Regions from separate parts of the Kocuria sp. ICS0012 genome, predicted to be linked through region 1. Evidence: riboswitches for the same ligand, from Rfam matches in the RefSeq annotation. Region 1 holds a riboswitch; the other holds the start of a gene.
What was found. Region 1 has a riboswitch for S-adenosylmethionine ahead of A5728_RS07970 (O-acetylhomoserine aminocarboxypropyltransferase/cysteine synthase family protein). Riboswitches for the same ligand answer to the same signal wherever they lie in the genome.
Positions count from the first base shown of each region.

Region 2: linked by a shared signal. The riboswitch ahead of A5728_RS11430 (hypothetical protein) and the one ahead of A5728_RS07970 (O-acetylhomoserine aminocarboxypropyltransferase/cysteine synthase family protein) in region 1 are both predicted to bind S-adenosylmethionine.

Region 1 is NZ_LZMM01000046.1:164,970-172,465, forward strand. Features, by position in the region: gene A5728_RS07955 (sodium:alanine symporter family protein) at 1-1,415, shown strand, start outside; gene A5728_RS07960 (hypothetical protein) at 1,554-2,828, opposite strand; gene A5728_RS07965 (CoA-binding protein) at 3,388-3,879, opposite strand; gene A5728_RS07970 (O-acetylhomoserine aminocarboxypropyltransferase/cysteine synthase family protein) at 3,882-5,300, opposite strand; SAM riboswitch class I at 5,362-5,459, opposite strand; gene A5728_RS07975 (succinate dehydrogenase/fumarate reductase iron-sulfur subunit) at 5,830-6,525, opposite strand; gene A5728_RS07980 (succinate dehydrogenase cytochrome b subunit) at 6,525-7,496, opposite strand, start outside.
Region 2 is NZ_LZMM01000071.1:39,895-47,390, reverse strand. Features, by position in the region: gene A5728_RS11440 (hypothetical protein) at 1-2,749, shown strand, start outside; gene A5728_RS11435 (BCCT family transporter) at 3,015-3,830, shown strand; gene A5728_RS11430 (hypothetical protein) at 3,945-4,223, opposite strand; SAM riboswitch class IV at 4,244-4,386, opposite strand; gene A5728_RS11425 (glycosyltransferase family 1 protein) at 4,498-5,661, opposite strand; gene A5728_RS11420 (DUF6350 family protein) at 5,780-7,496, shown strand, end outside.

The DNA of each region.
Region 1 (7,496 bases):
TGGGGTTGTACCTGACCATCCGCACCAAGGCCATTCAGCTACGCGGGATCCCCGAGATGTTCAGGGTGCTCACCGATCCGCCCGGTGATGCCGAGAACGGCCGGAAGGGCATCTCCTCGTTCCGCGCGTTCACGGTCTCCGCGGCCGCTCGCGTGGGCACGGGCAACATCGCCGGTGTGGCCATCGCCATCAGCCTGGGTGGGCCCGGCGCGGTGTTCTGGATGTGGGTCATCGCCGCGATCGGCGCGGCCAGCGCGTTCGTGGAGTCCCTGCTGGGGCAGCTGTACAAGGTCAAGACCGGCGACGGCTACGTGGGCGGTCCCGCGTACTACATGGAGCGCGGGCTCAACAAGCGCTGGATGGGTCTGCTGTTCGCGGTCATCATCACCGTGACCTACGGTTTCGTGTTCAACTCCGTGCAGTCCAATTCCATCGTGGACGCCGTGAGCGGGTCCTTCGACGTGGACATCACCAACGGCCAGGGCATGTGGATGCGTGTGGTCCTGGGTCTCGCGCTCGTGGTCATCACCGCGGCCGTGATCTTCGGCGGCATCCGCTCCATCTCCTCCGTGACGCAGATCCTGGTCCCCGTCATGGCCGTGCTGTACCTGGTCTTGGGGCTGCTCGTGGTGGTCCTGAACATCACCGCGGTCCCCGGCATGCTGCTCATGATCGTGGAGGGTGCGTTCGGCATCCGTGAGTTCGTTACGGGCAGCGTGCTCGGTGTGATCATCCAGGGCATGAAGCGCGGTCTGTTCTCCAACGAGGCCGGCATGGGTTCCGCGCCCAACGCCGGTGCGACCGCGTCCATCTCCCACCCGGCCAAGCAGGGCTTCGTGCAGTCCCTGGGGGTGTTCTTCGACACCATGCTCGTGTGCTCGATCACCGCGTTCATCGTGCTGCTCTCCAACCCCACGTTCGGCGACGAGCGCCAGGGTGCCTCCCTCACGCAGAGCGCCCTGGGCATGCAGCTGGGTGACTGGGCCGTGCACTTCCTGACCGTGGCGATCTTCCTGTTCGCGTGGTCCTCGGTGATCGGCAACTACTACTACGGCGAGTCCAACATCCGCTTCATGACCAAGTCCCGTGCGGCCATGAACATCTACCGCTTCGCCGTGCTCGTGTGCGTGTTCTTGGGCGCCATGCTCGCGCTGGACCTCGTGTGGTCCCTCGCGGACCTGTTCATGGCCCTCATGGCCACGCTGAACCTCATCGCGCTGTGCATGCTCGCGGGTGTCGCCGCCAAGGTGCTGGCCAACTACATGGAACAGCGCAAGGCCGGGGTGGAGCCCGTGTTCAAGGCCGGGGACGTCCCCGGGATCACCGGTCTCTCCGCCTGGGACGGCACGGACACCGTCACACTCCCCGTGTTCTGGGAACAGCGCGCCAACCAGAAGAACGGGGCGCGCCCCTGAGAGCGACCCGTACGCGGCGTCGTCGTCCCCGGCTCTTTGCAGGGGCGACGACGCCGCACGCGTCCCCGCGCGCAGGTCGTCGTCTGTGCGCGGCGCGCGCGGACGACGCCGCTCGCGGGGGCCGCTCGACGGCTGCGCTCAGCCGCGCTCGGGCGAGGGGCTCGGGGAATCGCCCGAGCCGTCCGCGAGATCCTGCTGGACCTGGGTGTCGATCGCGCCGGTGAGGGCGTCGTCGTCCGCGGGGGAATCGTGGGCCGCGTCCCGGAGCTGGTGCTCGTTGAACTCGGAGAACTCCTTGTCCTGCGCGCGACGCTTGGTCAGCAGGGCGCGGATTCGGTTGCGGCGCCCGGCCTCCACGCTGATGTCCTCGCGGTGACGGAACCACCACCACAGCATGACGACCACCAGGACCATGCCCACGTACCCGATGATCGGGTAGACCACGCTCATCAGGGTGCCGAAGCCCACGAGGCTCACCACGTAACCCACCGCGCACAGGCCCAGGAAAATCGGGACGTAGCGGTGGCGGTGGTTCACGGTGACCCGGCGACCCAGGGCGTAGAACATGCTGATGGTCGTGTTGTAGATCATCACGAACGTCACCACAACCATCCCGAGTGCGGCCCAGGGGTGCATGGTCTGGAAGAGCTGGAGCATGGGCACCTCGGAGCCGCCCACGGCATCGAAGTTCACGAGTAGGGCGAAGGCGTTCATGGCCAGAAGAACGGTGTAGACCACGCCGCCCAGCAGCCCGCCCCAGCCGGCATCGCGCGGGTTGAGGGCGTTGCCGCCGATCACCAGGGACATGGACACGCCCAGCATCAGGGCCATGCACGTGTAGTTGATCGCGGACAGCCACCACGGGCTCACGGGGGAGCCCGCCTGCACCGCGAGCTCGTGCAGCGATCCGAGATCCACGGGGAGCTTGGTCAGGGTGTAACCGAACGCCACGATCACGGCCACGAAGATCGCCGGGGTGACCGCCGAGATGATGTTGGTGACCTTGTTGACGTTGAGCAGCCCCGTGACCATCACGAGCACCACCATGATGGCCGAACCGATCCACGCGGGCAGCCCGAACTGTTGTTCCAGTGTGGAACCCGCGCCGGCGAGCATCACGATGCCCATGGCCAGCAGGGTCAGACTCACCGCGATGTCCAGGAACCGGGACACCACGGGAGAGGACACGGACCGGAAGACCCGGCGGTGCTCGTCCGCCAGGAAGTAGCTGCCGATGTGGATGATCACGGCACCCGCGGCGATCATCAGGATCCCCGAGACCACCGCGCCGGCCAGCCCCCAGACACCGAACGAGATGAAGTACTGGATGACTTCTTGACCGGTGGCGAAACCGGCACCCACCAGCAGGCCCACGAAGGCCAGGGTGACTTGCAGGGTTTTCTTGGCGGACACGGGAGCAACTCCTCGGGGGTCGGACGGTTCTCATGTGGCTCGGACCACATTCCAGGTCTTCTCCACTGGTCAAGCATAGGGAGTGGGCTCGTCCGCGCCACGTGGCAGCGGCCTGCCCGTGACGTGATGATGCCGACACCTCCCGACTCAGGGGTCGGCGGAATACGCGGAGGTGGAGCATTCGACGAAGGGCGCACCCCGTGACGCAGCAGTGGCAGGCAGATCTCGAGAGCTTGGTGGCCGGTTAGGACGCCGTCCGCGACGACGCCCCGCAGCAGGAGGTCCTGGTGTGCTCCGGGGAGGCGGGATCGTTCGACGCCCCCATGGGTGACTACTCGCGCTTCGAGGTGGACGAATGGGGTCACCCGTGGTGCACTCCACCCTGAGCGACCCGCACTCGCAGGGCCGATAGCCCTCGCGATTTAACTGAGTAAAAGCAGGGTTTCGCGCCCAAATCTGTTTTTACTCCACTAGAAATTCGATTTCCGGTGCGGGCGTCAGCGGGGGTGGCCGGTCAGCGGCGTCGGCAGCGGCGCGCCGGCGCCGTCGCGCCCCGGTCTCAGGCCAGGACCTGGCGCTTCGAGGAGATCACTCCGGTGTTGAACCCGGCCAGGTGAAGACCGCCGTGGAAGCGCGCGTGCTCGATCTTCACGCACTGGTCCATCACCACGTCCAGCCCGGCGTCCTCCGCGATGGCCGCCGCTTCCTCGTTCCACGAGCCCAGCTGCAGCCACAGGGTCTTGGCGCCCACGGCCACGGCCTCCCGAGCCACGTCGGGCAGGTCCGCGTCCTTGCGGAACACGTCCACGAGGTCCGGGACCTCGGGCAGCTCCGCGAGCGACGGGTAGGCCTTCTGGCCCAGCACCTCGTCCAGCACGGGGTTCACGAAGTACACGCGGTACGGGCTCGACGACTGCAGGTACGTGGCCACGAAGTAGCTCGCACGGGACGGCTTGTTGGACATCCCCACGATCGCGATCGAGCGCGTGCCTCGGAGGATGCCGAGCCGTTCGGGGGCGCTGGGGCCCACCCAGGTGCGTTGCGTGCTCATACCTATTCTCCTTCGGCTCCGGGCAGCGCGCAGGCCGCCGCACTGTTGTCCTGGTCCAGGGTGGTGCGCGCCGCGTCCGTGAGCGCGGCGGAGGGGGCGACGACGCCGCCGTCCCGGTTCCTACCGCTGGCTGCGCTCAGTGCCTGGTCCAGGTCCCACAGGATGTCCGCGGCGTCCTCGAGACCCACGGAGATCCGGATCAGGTCCTCCTTGACCCCGCCCGCGGCGAGCTGTTCGGAGCTCAACTGCTGGTGGGTCGTGGATGCGGGGTGCAGCACAAGGGTGCGGGCGTCCCCGATGTTGGCCAGGTGTGAGGCCAGTTGCAGGCTCCCGATGAATCGGGCGCCCACCTCACGGCCGCTCAACTCGTCCGTGCCGGCCACACCGAAGGCGAAAACGGATCCGATGCCGTGGGGCAGGTACTTCTGCGCGCGTTCGTGGTGGGGGTGGCCCTCGAGTCCCGCGTAATTGACGTAGGAGATGCGTGGATCCGTGGCGAGCCACTGCACGACCTCCTGCGTGTTGGCCACGTGGGCGTCCATGCGCTGGGGGAGGGTCTCCACACCCTGCAGCAGGTTCCACGCGGCCTGCGGGGTCAAGGACGGCCCGATGTCCCGCAGCTGCTCCGAACGCAGTTTGGTCAGGAACCCGTACTCACCGAAGTTCCCCCACCACGTCACGTTGTTGTACGAGGGAACCGGTTCGGTCATGGCCGGGAACTTCCCGTTGCCCCAGTCGAAGCGGCCGGATTCGACCACCACGCCGCCCAGAGTGTTACCGTGCCCGCCCAGGAACTTGGTGATCGAGTGGATCACGATGTCCGCGCCGTGCTCGAACGGGCGGCACAGGTACGGGGTGTTGAGCGTCGCGTCCACGATGAGCGGCACGCCTGCTTCGTGGGCCACCGCGGCGAGCCCCTCCAGATCCGCGATCTCCCCGGAAGGGTTGGCCACGAGCTCGGTGTACACGGCCTTGGTGTGTTCGGTGATCGCGGCCTTGTAGTCGGCGGGCTCGGTCCCGGGGACGAAGGTGGTTTCCACACCGAAGCGACGCAGGGTCACGTCCAGCTGGGTGACCGTTCCGCCGTAGAGCTGGGACGAGGCCACCACGTGGTCACCCTGGCCACACAGCGCGGCGAACGTGATGAACTCGGCGGCCATCCCGGAGGACGTGGCGACCGCCCCGATCCCGCCCTCGAGGGAGGCGATGCGCTCTTCCAGGGCCGCCACGGTGGGGTTGCCGATGCGCGAGTAAATGTTGCCGTACTTCTGCAGCGCGAACAGGTTGGCGGCGTCGTCGGCGTCCTTGAAGACGAACGAGCTGGTCTGGTAGATGGGCACGGAGCGGGCGCCGTGCTCGGCGTCCGGGGTGCCGCCGGCGTGCAGGGCGCGGGTGCGGAAACCGAACTGGTGCTCGGCCATGGATGTCCTCCTCGTCGGCCGGGTACGGCTCCCGTCCGACAGCTGCCCGGGGCCGCGCAGCACTCCATCGGTCCTGGCGGTAGCACCGTGCAGTTGGCCGAGCACTGCGGGTTGCTGCGGCGTCATGGATCCAGGTCTCTCGGCCGCTCGGGATGGTGCGTCTATTGTGTCGCGCGCGTGGGTGACGGACCAAACCGTGCGGATCGCAGCCACCCGAAAGCGGGTGCGATTGATTCAGAGGGCGCGCGCCACGGGTGCCCCGCCGCGAAGGTCACGCTACAGAACAGGTTCCAGCGTTCTCTGGCCCGCAGGATCCCGGATGCCACGGTGGTCGAGGACTCACGCTCGGCGGCCCGCACCACCGCGCGTCCCGCCGGGCCGTTGCGGCTGCCCTTTCCCCGGTGGCGCAAGGGCTGACCCGCCCGTCCGCGGTTAGGCCCCCGGTCGGTGGGGCCCGCGGTGAAAGCGGTGAACTTCCCGCCTGCGGGGTCGCCGACTGCTGGTGAGCTCGCTGGCTTCGGGGCGGAACTCAGCCGTACTTCTCGGGGTCCTTCCGGCGCAGGTTCTCCCGCGCCACCGCGGTGAGGTTCTCGAGTGGCAGCCCCGCCGGGCAGACCCCCGTGCAATCGCCCAGCAGGGAGCACGGGCCGAACTCGTGCTCGGCGGCGTCGAGCACCTTGCTCGAGCGTTCGTCGCGTTCCTCGGGCGTCTTAGCGAGCGGCGGCAGTTCCTTGAGCAGCGTGCCCACGTAGAGCTGGCCCGAGCCGTTGGGGCACGCGGCCACGCACGCGCCGCAGCTGATGCACCCAGCGGTGTTCAATGCCTTCATCGCGACCGGGAACTTGGCCTCCTTGGCCACGCGCCGCAGGGCCTTCTTGTCCACGGACAGGTCCTTCTTGACCGGGAACGCTCCCGCGCGCAGGGGCTCGATGAAGATCTCGTCCCCGTCCCGGTAGGCCCTGAGCGACTGCGTGCACGAGGCCCGGTTCTTCTCCGGCCCGTGGGCCACGCCGTCCACGGTCACGCCGCACTTGCCGCAGATGCCCTCGCGACAGCCGTCGTCGAAGCTCACCGGCTCTGCACCCTGGCGCTCGAGCGTCTCGTTGACGGCATCGAGCAATTCGAGCACGCTCATCTCCTCGCGGGCCTGCACGGGGTGGACGGTCTCGAAGCCACCGGGCTCGTCCTCGCCCGCCTGGCGCCACACGTGAACGGTCAACAGCATCAGCGCACCACCTTGGTCAGTACGGCCACGGGAATGCTCACGTTCCCCAGGGCGACGACGCCGCCCACGGCCTTAGCGATCGTGTCCACCTGTCGTACCCGTCGGGCGGTTCCGGTCACCCCGGTGTCCATCGCGGCGGTCCGCAGGCCATGGATCATGTGTCCGGCGAGCGCGGCCATCGAGGCCGTATAGAACACCGCCACGGACGGCCGGGACAGGCTCGCCACCAGGTTGCCGTACGCGTCACCGTGGGTGTGGCTTACGGAAGCAGCAGGCCGGGCGCCCGCCGTCAGGTCCAGCACGTGGTACACCGTGAACAGTCCGAGCACCGCGCCCGTGGAGCGCATCGAGCGGGCGATGATTCGGGGGACGGAGCGGCGTCGGCCTCGGGGACGCTGACGTGGCGCGTGGCGGTCGAAGTGGCTGGCCAGGAAGGCTCCGTCGAACGCCGCTTTCCGGTACCGTTGCGTCCCGCTCGGGGCAGGCGCGGTGGGGAAACCGTTCCGTATCTTCTGAGCGGCGGCGCCCACCCGCCACGTGATCGGCCGGAGCGCATCAGCGACCGTGCGGCCCTCGGCGCTCATGGCCCGCAGCGTGAGCTCGGTTCCGGCCAACACGTGGGTCGCAGCACTTCCGATCAACCCGATACGCACGACCCACAGCACGGAGTTGCGGGGCAGCACCGGCGCGCCCACCGTGCGAATGAACTCGGCGTATTCGTTGTAGTGGTCCCGGCCTAGGTAGACCTGCATGTTCCCGGCCATGTGCCCCACAGTGAACACGCTCAACACGGTGCCCGAGGCGGCCATGGCGAGCTTGAGGTCGGAGCTGTGGGTGTCCCCGAACATGCGCTGCCAGGCATCGCCGGCCACGGCAGCAATCCCGGCAGTGACGGACGCGTCCGCGGGGGCGGTGGCCGTGCGGGTAGTGCCGGTGACGGGTCGCTCGGTCGAGGGCTGCGCGGCGGAATT
Region 2 (7,496 bases), on a different contig from region 1:
GTTCGCCCTGGCCGGGCGGCACATGTCCGCGCTCGCGGCGCGCACGGGCAAGAAGTCCGTGTCCACGTTCTACCTGCCGCTCGCGGTGTTGCTGCAAGCGGGCCAGGACAACGTCAAGGCGCTCGAGACCTCGGTGCGCAAGGACTCCGAGACCTACTGGGACGCGCTGCGCTATTGGCTCGAGGCCTTCGACGGCCAACTCGGGTTGCCGTCCGCGTACGCCGTGAACCACCGTCCCGTGGGCCTCGCTCTGTCCCAGACCCTGTTCGGCCCGTCCGAGCTGCGGCAACTGCACCAGATGTTCGAGGACCTCGAACTGACCACGGCGCAGGGGATGAGCGCGGCGGAGCTCGGGATCTACATCGACTTCTGGCTCGACATCGCGGACACCGATGTGTCCAAGAGCCTGCGCAGCATCTGGACCAACCCCCTCACGCGCGATCCCGCGTTGCAGGTCGCGCTCGCCCAGTTGGACGCGTGGGAGTCCGCCCCGGACGACGCCGCCGCGGCCGCCGCCCGCGGCACGCGGCACCTGGGCTCGCGCAGCCCCGGGTTGTCCCTCACGGACGGCACGGACTACGTGGGCAACCCCATCTACGAACTCGGTTTCGTGGTGCCCAAGCGGCTGGTGCCCGGTCGGGAGGTGGATCTCGCGACCACGGTCGGCCCGCGCACCATGTTCCTGTCCTACATCGGGGACGCGTTCCTGGGGATCTCCGCGTACAACGCCCGCATGACGAGTGACACGCTGCTGTCCGGGCAGCTGCAGATCACCGCGGGGGAGCTCACCCTCACGCGTAATCCACGGCCCGTGGTGGTCTTCGCCAAGGACGCGTACTCGGACACGTTCATCTCCGTGGACCACGTCCCCGCGGCGTGGCCGTGCCGGATCATGGTGCGCAATCAACCTGAATGGGTGGATCAGATCCGCGCGATCCTGGACGACTCGGCCTCTCCCGACTACCGCGTGGTGGGCCCGGGGGAGAACGGGGTCTGCGAGGGCTGGGTGCTGTTCGACGACGTCCAGGTGCTGCGTGCCGGTGACCCCGCGCTGACCGTCAACGACAACTTCTCGGCCCTTGTACCCCGCCTGGTCCCCGCAATCACCCTGTCCGGCGGGCTGCGGATCCCCGGGGACGTGGACCGGTTCTCGGCCCTGCGGCCCCCGCAGTTGACCGTCACGTCCGACAGCGACGACCCCCTGTCCGTGGAGTGCGAGTGGCGTAACCCGCACTCGTTCAAGCTCATGAGCACCAAGCTCACCGCACCCCGGGTGCCACCGTTCCAGGTGAGCCTGGGCGGGACCGATCTGGCCCGCGAGGACGGCCACCTCAAGCCCAACGACTACACGCTAGTGCTGCGTTCCGGGCGCACCGTGAAGCAGCGACTCGAGTTCCGCGTGCGGGACAGTTCCTACTACATCACTCAACGCTCCCTGGGCTACGACGGTGAGATGGTCCACGTCGCGGAGGAACCGTTGTGGCCCGTCACCGCGGTGACGCGGGACGAGATCCCGGATGAGTACGTCCAGGGCTCGTTCGACAACATGGACCCCCACGAGGCCACCGTGGACGAGGTCCCCGTGCCCGAGGTCGCCGGGTGGGAGTCCGCCGAGGGGCAGATGTTCCCCGAGCGCAGCAACGAGCTGCCCGAGGCCCCCGACGTGTCCTGCATGGTCACGGGCAAGCACAAAGTGATCCTGCCCCCCATGGATCCCAAGGCCAAGGCGCCGTGGGTGTTCGGGCGCTGCAAGTTCTGCGGGCTCACCAAGCGCTACCCCGGCCGGCTCACCAAGCTCTCGGCGGTGGGTCAGACGGGTTCGGTCGAGGCACTGCAGTTCATCGGCCCGGACGAGGGCGAGTACCCGGGGTCCTGGGCGCCGTTCAAGGACATCCTCACGTTCTTGGGTGGCGGCAAGCGGTCGAGCCTGTCCATCGTGGCGCGCCAGCTCGAGGACTCCGAGCGCTTCGAGGAATGGTTCGTGGGTCACCTGCAGGCCCTCGGTTTCCTGGAGGTGATCCGGGACGAGAACTGGACGGTGCGCCGCTGGCAGGTGTGCTCCCCGGCCCTGACCCAGCTCGTGGACGGCTCCATCCTGCTCACGGGCGGGTGGAAGACCGACCAAGAGGACGCCGTGACGCAGGCGGTCGGGGCCCAGGGTGGTGAGGTCGTGGTGCTGTCCCCGGAGGACCACGCGACCACCATGCTCCAGGATGTGGACCTCGACGCGCTGAGCAAGCTGCTGCCCGAGGGGCTGTGCGACGTGGTCTACGACGCCGGGCCCGTCATGCTCGACACCCTGCCCCCGTTGTCCTCGGTCGTCGCCGGGCTGCCCCTGAAGGAGATGCAGTACAACGGGGTCGCGGAACGCTTCGTGCCCGCGGACGCCACGTGGGAGGCCACGGACGACCGCAACCAGGCGGGGCTGTACCGGATCAACCACCACCACAAGACGCGCTACGCCTACCGCACCGCGGAGGACGTGGTCTCGGGTCACGCCCGTCCCGTGTCCTCGGGGCTCGGCAAGCACCTCGCGGCGCGGGACACCGGCACGGCGTTGGTCAGCTACGATCCCGAGCTGCGGTTGCTCTCCGTGCCCATCGGTGCCGCCCTGCCGGGGCTGTACGCGCGCGCCACGGTGCTGTGCTCGGGGCTGCTGCCCCCGCTCGTGGACGAGGACTTCTCCCTGAACTACGGGGACGTCTCCGAGGAGTTCGCGAGCGCCCTCGTGGCCAAGCTGCTGGGCTGACAGTGCCGCCCCGGGCGAACGGGGGTGTGCTCGTGGGGCCGCGCGGCTGCATTCGGCTGCTGCGCGGCCCTCCCCTACAGTGAGGTGGCGTGCCATGACTAACGGCTGGTAGTAAGGCGCCTCAACCCCGGGTCGTCCGACGTCCGACCCGCATCCCCGACGTGACCACACACGATTCCTCGTCCATCCGTCACCCACGCCCGGGCTCGTCGCCCGTCGCGGATCCGCCCGCCCCGTCCGGGCCCCTCGCTCTGCGCCACCCCGGTTGCCCGTCAACTGGCGGGTCTTCGTGGCCGCGGCAACCCTGCTTGTCTCGCTGTCCGCCTGGGCCACGGAGGCACCCGAGCACGCCGACGCCGTGATCGGCGGCGTGGTCGCGTGGGTCGCCTCCCGGCTGGGGTGGTTCTACATCCTCACGGCCGCTCTCGCGATCGTGTTCGTGATCCTGGTCGCGGACAGCAGGCACGGCACGATCAAGATGGGCCCGGACCATGCGAAACCCCAGTTCAACCTGTTCACGGGGTGGGCCATGTACGCCCTGATGGGCATGGCATTCGGCTACTTCGCCTACCGCTTCGGCATGCCGCTGAGCATCCGCTCCGCTCTCTACCCCCTGATCGGGTGCCGGATCCACGGTGCCGCCGGCGACGCCGTGGACACCGCGGCGCTGCTGGGGACCATCTTCGGGGTGGCCACGTCCCTGGGGATCGGGGTGGTCCAGTTGAACTTCGGACTGCGCTACCTGTTCGCCGTCCCCGAAAACCTGGCGGTGCCGTCGGCACTGACCGCCCTGGGGATCCTCATGGCGGTGGCTTCGTGCGTCTTGGGCGTGGACAAGGGCATCCGGCGGCTTTCCGAGCTGAACATCATCCTGGCGATCGGGCTCATGCTGTACGTGCTCATCACCGGGCGCACGGCGTTCCTGCTGGATGCAATCGTCAAGGGCGTGAGCGGATTGCGCGTGGCAGACGCCTCGGTGATGCCCGAGCTCGTGACGGTGAACCCGAACATCACGGTCTTCATGAGCGGTGAACGCGCCGCCGAGCTGATCGCCCAGGACCGGGACACGACCGCCCACTGAGAACCGGGCGGGAGCGCAGAGAAGCGCTCGACACACGCGTGTGGCCCGGATCCGTTCGGACCCGGGCCGCACCGTTCGTGGAGTTCGCGGTCGCGGTGACCGTGTGCGCGTGGACTACGCGGGCATCGGCTCCAGCTTGTAGAAGGACACCCCGCCGGTCACCCGGGAGGCCCCGGGGACCAGGAGTCGGCTGTACTTGGCGCACCACTGGCCGCGCCCCCGTGTGTGCTGTGCGGCGAGTGCGACCTCACGGGCGTCGTCCGCGAAGTACTCGTGCTCGTGACCGTCCGATCCCGTGATGGACACCACGTGCCGGGCGGGGTCCGCCTGAACGGTGACGTCCACCCACTGTTCGCGGGTGTCGGGGTGGGATTTCTGGGTTGTCGTGTTCATGATGTCGGGCCTCTGATTTTTCCGGTCGCTTGCCGGAACCACACGTGTGGCCCCGGCCGCTTCGTCATCCAATCCACCCCTGAACCGAGGGTTGGCGTACGCCGAGTTGGAGCTCTGGGCGCGCGGTGACGTCCTTGTCGTTGCGCGGGCGCATCTCGTGAAGCTGCTTCGAGCCTATCCGTGGATTCGGGGGACCAGCCAGGCGCGGACCGAGAATGTCATCAAAACTTAACCAAGCTTCTGTTGAGTAACATCTGGCACCCGGCGGCGGTTCTCATGGGGTGCGCAGGTCGCTGCGGCGCGTGCCGCGCATCCGGGAGGTGACCGTGCGAGCGCGCTCGTAGTGGCCCAGCAACTGCTCGCACACAGCACCCCACGTGCGCTCCTGCACGCACTGGTGGGCGGTGCGCGCGAAGGCGAGGCGTTTGGCGTCGTCGCCCGCGAGGTCCCGGACGCGCTCGCGCAACCCGGCCAGGTCACCCGGGGCGTAGAGCCACCCGTTACGCGAGGAGTCCACGAGGTCCAGGGGACCGCCGCGGCCCACGGCCACCACTGGGACCCCCGAGGCCATGGCTTCCTGGATGGTCTGGCAGAACGTCTCGTGCTCACCGGGGTGCACGAACACGTCCAGCGACGCCATGGCCGTGGCGAGTTCGGTGCCCGTGAGGAAGCCCTCGAAGTGCGCGTTGGGCAATACCGAGCGCAGCGACTCCTTCCCGGGACCGGAACCGATGATCACGAGCCGGGTGTCCGGCAGGGCGTCGATCGCGGCGAGGTCCGCGACCTGCTTCTCGGGGGCCAACCGCCCCACGTATCCCACGAGTCGCTTGCCGCCGCCCACGCGCTCGCGCCACGCGTGATCGCGCAGCGCGGGACGGAACCGGCTCGTGTCCACTCCGCGGCGCCACATGTGCACCCGCTGGACGCCGTGCTCGTGGAGCTGGCTGATCGACGCCGTGGAGGGAGCGAGCGTGAGGGTCGCACTGTTGTGCATCGCACGCACGTGGGACCACATGGCGGTCTCCAGCACGGATGCACCGTAGCGTGCGGCGTAACCGGGCACGTCCGTCTGGTACACGGCCACGCACGGCAGACCCAAACCCTTGGCGGCCTGGATGGCCTGCCACCCGAGCACGAACGGGGACGCCACGTGCACCACGTCCGGGGCGAAGCGGGCCAGGATGCGCTGCATGCGACTCACGGTGCAGCTCGCCACGCGGACCTCGGGATAGCCCGCGAGCGGCAGGGACGGGATGCGCTCGATCCGCACGCCGTCCACGTGGTCCACCGAGCCCAGGAACAGGGTCTTCTCGTAGGAGGGGGCGATCACCATGGCCTCGTGCCCGTGATCCCGCAGGTGTTCCAGGACGCGGATCACCGAATGAGTGACACCGTTGACGTGGGGGAGGAACTGTTCGGCCACCAATGCAATTCTCACGGTTCCCACTGTGGGCCCGGCGCCTCACGGGGGAGTCACCCGGGGGTGGCCCGCAGGTGAAGTCCGGGCTAACTTCGCTGCCCGTGGTGCGCGGGTGAACGTGAAAAGATGTCCGGTGATGAAACTTCCCTCACTGCCCGGCGTGGTCTCGGGCGTACGCGACCGCTTCACGTCGCACGGTTCGTCCCCCGTGCGCGCCGCCGACGTGCCCCGCCCCGAACCGGACGACTCCCCGGGACTGCCCATGCCGCTCGCGCTGCAGGGCGTGATCGAGCTGCTCGCGGTGGCCTTGGTGGGCCTGTTGCTGGGCACCGTGCTCCTGGGTGCGGTATGGGCTGCGGGGGGCTTCGCGACCCTGGGCGCGGGCGGGAGCCTGCAGCTCGCCGGTCAGGTCTGGTTGCTCGCGCACTGCGTGCCCCTCACGATCCAAGCCATCCAGGGCCTGTCGCTGGACGGTGGCGGGACGGTCACGCTCGTGCCTCTAGGGCTCACGCTGATCCCGTTCGGCCTCGCGGTGATCGCGGGCCGCCGGATCGCCCGGGCGTGCTGGCGCGGTCAGTTCCTGATCCCGTTCTTCGCCGGGATGCTCGCGTACGCGCTCTTCGGGGCCCTCGTGGGCTGGCTCAGCCGCACCGAACAAGTCTCGGTGGACCTCGTGGCGGCCGCCCTGTTGCCCCTGGTCCCGGCCGGGTTGGGCACCCTCGTGGGCGGGTGGAGCGCTTCGCGCTCGCTCGCCGCGGTGCTCGGGGCCGACGTCGCGTCCTGGTTGCAGCGCACGAGCCAGCACTCACGCTGGGCCGGTTCCTACGTGTGGGCCGTGATCCGCGCCGGTTTCCTCGCCGCGGTCACCGCTGTGGCGGCCGGTGCCCTGTTGTTCGTGGTGACGCTCGCGTGGAACTGGGACCGCGTGATCACGGTCTACCAGGACCTCGGTACCGGCGCTGCGGGGGACACCGCCCTGACGGCACTGCAGTTCGGGTACCTGCCCAACATGGTCGTGTGGGCGCTCACGTGGGCCACCGGTGCCGGCTTCTCGCTGGGCACCGGGACCCTGGTGTCGCCGTTCCAGAGCACGCTGGGACCGCTGCCGCAGTTCCCGGCGCTCGCCGCGCTGCCCACCGGTGACCCGTGGCTGTACGCCCCTGCGGTCCTGGGGTTGCCCGTGCTCGCGGGTCTGCTCGCGGGGTGGTGGTTCTGCCGCGAGGGTGAGAACCACCTGGACGACTGGATGGCCATCCGCCTGCCTCTGCGCTGGATCACGTTCGTGCTCTCCACCGTGCTCACGGCGGTGTTCATGGCCGCGGTGGGGGCGGGCCTCGTGACCGCGCTCGCGTGGCTCTCCAGCGGTTCGCTGGGCATCGGCAGGCTCACGGACATCGGCCCGCACGCGTGGCACGTGTTCCTGTGGCTCGGTGCCGAACTCGCGGTGGGCGCCACCGTGGGGTGCCTGGCCGGGCCCTGGCTCGAACGCGAGGGCTACCGTTCCCGCTCCCGCGCCGAGGCGGACGAGCTCCCCGTGCCGGATTCCCCGGCCCCGGAGGACGACGCCGCTGTGGCCCACCACGACGCCCTGCCCGCCGCTGGCGCCGTGCACAGTTCCCGCTCGGCTTCCGGCCCCGGCGCCGGGCAGGATGCTCGCACGGCACCCGGTGGCCGTCCTGGATCCGGGGCGGCCGTCCCGGACGGCGAGGTCACGGCTCGGGGTGTCCGGGGTCTGTTCCGGGGCCGCGCGTCGCGCGCTGCCGCCGAGCCCGAGCGGGAGTCCCAGCCCCGCGGCGGGTCCACGGCCGTGGGACGATCGGCAGACGAACCGGGACTGTCCCGCCGTGAGGAGG